One region of the Streptomyces sp. NPDC127106 genome, then DNA from elsewhere that is predicted to be linked to it. Evidence: riboswitches for the same ligand, from Rfam matches in the RefSeq annotation. Region 1 holds a riboswitch; the other holds the start of a gene.

What was found. A riboswitch is a leader RNA that binds a small molecule or an ion and turns the genes downstream of it on or off. The one in region 1 is predicted to bind cobalamin.
Region 2: linked by a shared signal. The riboswitch ahead of ACFVGY_RS20255 (energy-coupling factor ABC transporter permease) and the one ahead of metE (5-methyltetrahydropteroyltriglutamate--homocysteine S-methyltransferase) in region 1 are both predicted to bind cobalamin.

Annotation. Positions count from the first base shown of each region.
Region 1 is NZ_JBHXTC010000001.1:436,240-440,144, reverse strand. It holds gene ACFVGY_RS01865 (tetratricopeptide repeat protein) at 1-979, shown strand, start outside; cobalamin riboswitch at 1,139-1,298, shown strand; gene metE (5-methyltetrahydropteroyltriglutamate--homocysteine S-methyltransferase) at 1,489-3,813, shown strand.
Region 2 is NZ_JBHXTC010000023.1:27,564-31,468, forward strand. It holds gene ACFVGY_RS20240 (energy-coupling factor ABC transporter ATP-binding protein) at 1-267, opposite strand, end outside; gene cbiQ (cobalt ECF transporter T component CbiQ) at 264-1,013, opposite strand; gene ACFVGY_RS20250 (energy-coupling factor ABC transporter substrate-binding protein) at 1,017-1,379, opposite strand; gene ACFVGY_RS20255 (energy-coupling factor ABC transporter permease) at 1,385-2,077, opposite strand; cobalamin riboswitch at 2,105-2,303, opposite strand; gene ACFVGY_RS20260 (flavodoxin family protein) at 2,610-3,365, shown strand; gene ACFVGY_RS20265 (hypothetical protein) at 3,435-3,905, opposite strand, start outside.

The DNA.
Region 1 (3,905 bases):
CTATGTCCAGGCCGGGGATACCAAGCGGGCGATCCCGCTCGGCAAGCAGGTACTCGAAAACCGGCTGAGGGTCCTGGGCGCGGATCATCCCGACACCCTCGCCGCCTATGAGAGTCTGGCCGGGGCCTACCGGGTGGCAGGAGACCTGGGCCAGGCAACCGTGCTCTGCGATCAGATCCTCGAAAGCCGGCTGCGTCTGCTCGGCGCAGACCACCCCGACACCCTCAACGCCCGCAGCAACCTTGCTCTCGTCCACATGGAGAGGGGAGATCCGGACAGGGCGATCCCCCTGTTCCAGCGGTCCCTTGCCGAGGGAGTGAGCACGCTGGGCGAGGACCACCCGCACATCCCCTCCGCCCGCCTCAACCTGGCGTCCGCCTACCTGGAGGCCGGTGAGCCGGCCCTGGCGATCCCCCTCCTGGAGCAGGCCCTCGCCGCATACGTCCGCACACTGGGCGAGGAGCATTTCCGGACCCTCAACGCCCTTCACGCCCTCGCTTCCGCCCACCGGGACGCGGGGAACACGGCCGAGGTAATCCCGCTGTACGAACGGATCCTCGCCTCCCACGGACGAACGCTGGGCAATGACGCCCCCCAGACCCTCACGTCGGCGGCCAACCTGGCTCTCGCCCACCTGGAGGCGGGAGACGCGGCACGCGCCCTCCCGCTGCTCAAGACGACCTTCCGCACCCAGAAGCGCACCCTCGGCCCGGGGCACGTCGATTCCCTCACCTCCGGCCACAACCTCGCCCAAGCCCACCACGCGGCGGGCGATCTGGGGAAAGCCATTCGTCTCTACCGGAGAGTCCTCTTCATGTGCGTTCCGCTGCTGGGTGAGGGCGACCCGTTGACGAGATCCACCCAAGCCCATCTGGCGGCAGCCTCCGCCGAAGCGGCAACTCGTCCGCCCAGGTCCGGGGGACGGGGCGCTGGCCGCCAAGCGGAAGATCACGGGCGGCCAGGTCGTGGACCGGGGTAGCAGCGGTAGGCGCAGGAGTTGGTCTCCCGGGTGACGGTGGAGACGGCCGTGGCGTCGGCGATGAGTCCGAATAGTGGGCAGGGGTCGTCGGTGAGCGGGCGGGCGGCCTAGGGTGGTCGGTGCAGCTGGTTCGCCCCGTCCGCCAGGCGGGATGCGTCGTAAGAGGGAACCCGGTGGGAATCCGGGACTGCCCCGCAGCGGTGAGCGGGAACGACCGCCGTCATACGCACTGGGACCGGAACCGGTCCTGGGAAGCGACGGCCAGTAGGTGTCCGCCGGGTACAGCGCCCGGCAGGCGTGCCCGCGAGTCCGAAGACCTGCCCGTTGCCCGCGCGCGGACCCATCCGCATGCGGAGATCCCGGTGACCTCGTGGGCGGGTCGGCGTACATGACGAGCGGCACGTGCGGGCGAACCCGCGACGTGGGCCGCCCGGTCCGTCGTTCCTTCGCGTCCGCGTCCGCGTCCCGTCGCCGGGGCGTCCTGGACACAACTCGCGAAGGAGAGTTCCGTGACAGCGAATCCCGCAGCCACGGCAGCACGAGCCACCGTGTACGGCTACCCCCGCCAGGGTCAGAACCGCGAACTGAAGAAGGCCGTGGAGGGCTACTGGAAGGGCCGCGTCACCGCCGACGGCCTCCGGGAGACCGCGGCCGGCCTGCGCCGTTCGAACTGGCAACAACTGGCCGAGGCCGGTGTCCACGAGGTGCCGACCGGTGACTTCTCGTACTACGACCACGTGCTGGACACCACCGTCATGGTCGGCGCCGTCCCCGAGCGGCACCGCACGGCCGTCGCCGCCGACGCCCTCGACGGCTACTTCGCGATGGCCCGCGGCACCCAGGACGTCGCACCGCTGGAGATGACCAAGTGGTTCGACACGAACTACCACTACCTGGTCCCCGAACTCGGCCCCGATACGGTCTTCACCGCGAACTCCGGCAGGCAGGTCGAAGAGCTGGGGGAAGCCCTCGCGCTCGGCCACGCCGCCCGCCCCGTCCTCGTCGGCCCGGTCACCTACCTGCTGCTCGCCAAGCCCGCTCCCGGCGTGGCGGCGGACTTCGAGCCGCTGACGCTGCTGGACCGGCTGCTCCCGGTCTACGCGGAGGTCCTCGCCGACCTGCGCGCGGCGGGGGCGGAGTGGGTGCAGCTCGACGAGCCCGCCCTGGTCCAGGACCGCACACCGGCCGAGCTGAACGCCGCCGCCCGCGCCTATCGCGAACTGGGCGGCGCCACCGACCGGCCGCAGTTGCTGGTCGCCTCCTACTTCGGGCGGCTGGGCGAGGCCCTGCCCGTCCTGGCCAAGGCGCCGGTCGAAGGCCTGGCACTCGACTTCACCGAGGCGGGCGGTGCGAACCTGGAGGACCTCGCGGCGGTCGGCGGTCTGCCCGGCAAGCGCCTGGTGGCCGGCGTCGTCAACGGCCGCAACATCTGGATCAACGACTACCGGAAGTCCCTGGCCACCCTGGGCACGCTCCTCGGCCTCGCCGCGCGCGTGGACGTCTCCGCGTCCTGCTCCCTCCTGCACGTCCCGCTGGACGCCGCCGCCGAGCGCGACGTCGACCCGCAGGTCCGCCGCTGGCTCGCCTTCGCCCGGCAGAAGACGCAGGAGATCTCCGTCCTGGCCCGGGGACTGGCCCAGGGCACGGACTCCATCGCGGCCGAACTCGCGGCGAACCGGGCCGACCTGGCCTCCCGTGCCGGATCCGCACTCACCCGTGACCCGGCCGTCCGGGCGCGCACCGCGGCCGTCACCGACGCCGACGGGCGCCGCGCGCAGCCGTACGCCGAGCGTGCCGTCGCCCAGCGGGCGCACCTGGGCCTGCCGCTGCTGCCGACCACCACGATCGGGTCGTTCCCGCAGACCGACGAACTGCGCACGGCCCGCGCGGACCTGCGGGCCGGCCGGATCGACACGGCGGGCTACGAGGCACGCATCAAGGGCGAGATCGAGGACGTGGTCTCCTTCCAGGAGAAGACCGGCCTCGACGTGCTGGTGCACGGCGAGCCCGAGCGCAACGACATGGTGCAGTACTTCGCCGAGCAGTTGACGGGCTACCTGGCCACCCGGCACGGCTGGGTCCAGTCGTACGGCACCCGCTACGTGCGCCCGCCGGTGCTGGCCGGCGACGTCTCCCGCCCCGAGCCCATGACCGTCCGCTGGACTTCGTACGCGCAGTCCCTGACGGCCAAGCCGGTCAAGGGCATGCTGACCGGGCCGGTCACCATGCTCGCGTGGTCCTTCGTACGGGACGACCAGCCGCTCGCCGAGACCGCCCGCCAGGTGGCGCTCGCCCTGCGGGACGAGGTGAACGACCTGGAGGCCGCCGGCACCTCCGTCATCCAGGTCGACGAGCCCGCCCTGCGCGAAACCCTGCCGCTGCGGGCCGCCGACCACGCCTCCTACCTGGCCTGGGCCACGGAGGCGTTCCGCCTCACGACCAGCGGGGTCCGGCCGGACACCCAGATCCACACCCACATGTGCTACGCGGAGTTCGGCGACGTCGTCCAGGCCATCGACGACCTCGACGCCGACGTCATCAGCCTGGAGGCCGCCCGTTCCCACATGCAGGTCGCCCGGGAACTCGCCGCCCACGGCTACCCGCGCGAGGCCGGCCCCGGCGTCTGGGACATCCACTCACCCCGTGTCCCCAGCACCGAGGAGGCGGCCGGCCTGCTGCGCACCGGTCTTGGGGCCATCCCGGCCGAGCGGCTGTGGGTCAACCCCGACTGCGGTCTGAAGACCCGCGGCTGGTCCGAGACCCGTGCCTCCCTGGAGCACCTCGTCGCCGCCGCCCGGGAGGTCCGCGCCGGTCTCACCGCCGACAACGCCTGACCCGCACGGTTGCCCCGGGGGCGGCGGCGTGCCGTCCCCGAGGCGCCGCAGCCGGGAGATTTCCTCGACGGGCCAGCTCACTGCGCCGCACG
Region 2 (3,905 bases), on a different contig from region 1:
GTCCTGGACCACCAGCTGGACCGCCGTCCGCAGCCGGGTCAGGCCCGCCCGGTCGTACCCGACCGGCGTCCCGTCCAGCCGCAGTTCGCCCGAGCCGGGCCGCAGGCCGCCGCTGAGCAGCCGCATCAGCGTGGTCTTGCCGCTGCCGTTGCGGCCGAGCAGGACCAGCGCCCGGCCCTCGGCGATGGCGAAGTCCACGCCGGTCAGCACCGCCGGGCCGTCCTCGTACGCATAACCGGCGCCGGCCAGTTCCACCAACGGGTTCAAAGGTAGAGCCCCTTCAGGGTGAGTGTCAGCACGGCCACGGCCGTGAGCAGGACCGCCGAGGCCGCGAGGAAGCGCCACGACAGGGTCGCCTCGGGGACGAGCACCCGCAGTGCGCCGTCGTAGCCGCGCCCGGCCAGGCCCGACTGGAGGCGCGCCGCGCGGTCGAAGGCCCGTACGAACGAGGTGGCGGCGAGCCCGGCCACCGAGCGCCATGCCGCCGCCCGGCCCGCCTGCCCCAGGCGGGCCGCCTGCGCGCGCCGCACCTGGGCGAGGGAGTCGAGCAGCAGGAAGCCGATCCGGTACATGACCAGCGCCACGTCCACCACCGGCGCCGGCACCCCGGCCCGGACCAGCCGGGGCAGGACGTCCGACACCGGCGTGGTGAACGCGAACAGCAGCACCCCGAGCGAGGCCGCCGACGTCCGCAGCAGCAGCTCGGCGGCGAGCCGCGGTCCGCCCGGGGCCATCGACACCGGACCGGCCGGGCCGCCGACCGCCACCAGCAGCGGCAGCGCCCCGGTGAAGCAGAACCCCAGCGGGATCCGGAAGGCCCGCCACAGCTGCCGCCCGGCGACCCCGGCCGGCCCGAGGAGCACGGCGAGGGTCGCGGCGGCCACGAGCGGTCCGCCGGGCCACGCCGGCAGGCACAGCGCGCTGACCGTCAGGCCCAGCCCGAGCAGCGCCTTCTCCAGCGGATGGCGGCCCCGCCAGCGGCTGCTGTGCGCGGCCACGTCGATGGGCAGCACCGGCTACGACTCCGTGGCGGGTACCGGCGCGGAGTCGGCGGGGGACGTCCCCGCCGCCGCGGCGGCCGCGCCCTGGCGGCGGCCCCTGCGGACGCCGAAGTAGTACGCGAGCACGCCCGCGCCCAGCGCCGCCTGGAGGGCGAACAGAGCGGACTCGACCTCCCCGGACGGGGGCTCGTACAGCGGGGAGAACCAGGGCTCGTAATCCGGCTTCAGCTCGCTGATGGCCGCCTCCGCCTGCGCGTCGGCGCCCGTGAACGGCTCCTCCTTGCCCTCGCCGAGGCCCAGGGCCAGGGGCAGCACGGCCAGCGCCGCCACCAGGAGCAGCAGCAGACCGTTGATCTTCGCGTTCCGGCTCAGGTTCATGCGCGTCACACCGCCGTCTTCTGCTCGGGGCGGCCGGCGAGCTTGGCGACGCCCAGCCGTACCAGGTCGGACTTGCTGGACTGCATCAGCAGCCGCATCACCAGGACCGTGAGCAGGCCCTCGCTCACGGCGAGCGGGATCTGGGTGACCGCGAAGATGCCGCCGAACTTCGCGAGCGCGCCCGAGAAGCCCGTGCCCGGGTCCGGGAAGGCCAGCGCCAGCTGCACGGAGGTCACGCAGTAGGTGACGAGGTCGGCGAAGAAGGCGCCGAAGAACACGGACACCATCAGCGGGACGTGGGAGCGCCGCAGCAGCAGGTAGATGCAGTACCCCGACCACGGCCCGGCGATGGCCATGGAGAAGACGTTGGCACCGAGGGTGGTCAGCCCGCCGTGCGCGAGCAGCAGGGCCTGGAAGAGGAGGGTGATCGTGCCGAGCACCGCCATGATGGGCGGCCGGAACAGGATCGCGCCGAGCCCGGTTCCGGTGGGGTGGGAGCAGCTGCCCGTCACCGAAGGGATCTTCAGTGCGGACAGGACGAAGGTGAACGCTCCGGACGCGCCGAGCAGGAGGGTGCTCTCCGGGTTGGCCTTCACCTCGCGGGTGAGGGCCCGTACCCCGTGGACGACGAAGGGAGCGGACGCGGCGCCCCAGGCGGCCGCGTGCAAAGGGGGCAGAAACCCCTCGGCTATATGCATGAGTGGGAGACCTCTCCAGCACCTCGTGGATGGACAACGCGCCTTGGCCGGTCTCCTGGCTCACGGGTACTGATGCCCTGGCTCCGCCTTCCCGGGCGGTGCGGGTCCCTCCCCGCGCCGCCCAGTGGCTTTCCCGCAGGAGTGGAGCCGGACTTCCCGTTCACAGTGGCGAGGGCCGCACCGGTCTTCCACCGGTTTCCCGTACACCAAGGCCTGATGACCCTAATCCGCCCGTGGACGCGTAACAACCCGGACCTGGGAGGCTGGTTGGGCCGGGGGATTCCGCTTCGGGCCGGTGGCGGGCCGGCGCGCTCCGGGTGGGTCGGCGAAACCGCGGCGGGGCCAAGGAAGTTCCGGCGCCGGGCCGCTGCCACGGCGGACCGGCGCGCGCTGCGGCGCTCTTCCGCTCCCGCGCTTCAACCGGCGGCGCCCGGGCGTGCGCGGTGCGCGGCGGGCGCGGCTGCCGCGGTCGGGCCCCCAGACGGGTGCCTTCCGGTCGCCGGAGCGTACGGCGCGCCCGCAGGCTGGGAGGGTGGCCGCAGAACACGACACCGCGACACCGCAGCCGGGGGCGAACGCCGGGGCGTTCGACTACTCCGACCTGACCGCCGTCTACGTCAACTGCACGCTCAAGCGCTCGCCCGAGACCAGCAACACGGAGGGCCTGATCACGCGGAGCCGCGCCGTGATGGAGGCGGCCGGCACCCGGACCTCGCTGATCCGCGCCGTCGACCACGACATCGCCACCGGGGTCTGGCCGGACATGACCGAGCACGGCTGGGAAACCGACCAGTGGCCCGTCCTGTACAGCCAGATCATGGCCGCCGACATCCTCGTGCTGTGCGGACCGATCTGGCTCGGCGACAACAGCTCCGTGATGAAGCAGGTCATCGAGCGCCTCTACGCCTGCTCGTCGATCCTGAACGAGCGGGGCCAGTACGCCTACTACGGGCGGGTCGGCGGGGCGCTGATCACGGGCAACGAGGACGGCGTGAAGCACTGCGCCATGAACGTCCTGTACAGCCTCCAGCACCTCGGGTACACCGTCCCGCCGCAGGCCGACGCCGGCTGGATCGGCGAGGCGGGGCCCGGGCCCTCGTACCTCGACCCGGGCTCGGGCGGGCCGGAGAACGACTTCACCAACCGGAACACGACGTTCATGTCCTGGAACCTGATGCACCTGGCCGCCCTGCTCAAGCGCTCCGGCGGGGTTCCCGCCCACGGCAACCAGCGCTCCGAGTGGGACGCCGGCTGCCGCTTCGACTTCCCCAACCCCGAGCACCGCTGACCGCCCCCGCCGGGCGCTCCGGCGCCCGGGCGGGGGAGCCGTGCCACGGGCGCCCGTCCGTGCCGCGGTTCAGCCGCAGCACACGTTCCGGTGCGCGACGTCCAGCACGAACCGGTCGGGCGAGCGCAGGGTGAACGACGTGTAGGACGGCTTCTTGTCGAAGGCGGCGCCGAAGGTGACGTACCCCTCGAAGTCGCCCGTCATGGCGAAGCCCTTCAGCGCGGGCAGGTCGATCCTGGCGAGCTTCGGCCCGCGGTAGGTGCTCTCACCGGATCGCAGGTGCGCGTCGGCGGGGTGCAGGCGGATCTGCAGGAAGTACTTCCCGGCGAGCGGGACGGGCGCGCCGGAGCCGTCCCGGTACAGCCGCGGGACGCGGGTGACCTCGACGTCGGGGACGCGGCCCCGCAGGTCGATGACGATCCGGTCGTACGCGCAGTGCCCGGCCCAGCGGGCGTTCACGACGTGCGGGACGGCGGTGCGCCCGGCGGCCGCGGCGGCCGGCGCCGGGGCGGTGGAGGCGGGCGCGGCGAGGGCGATTCC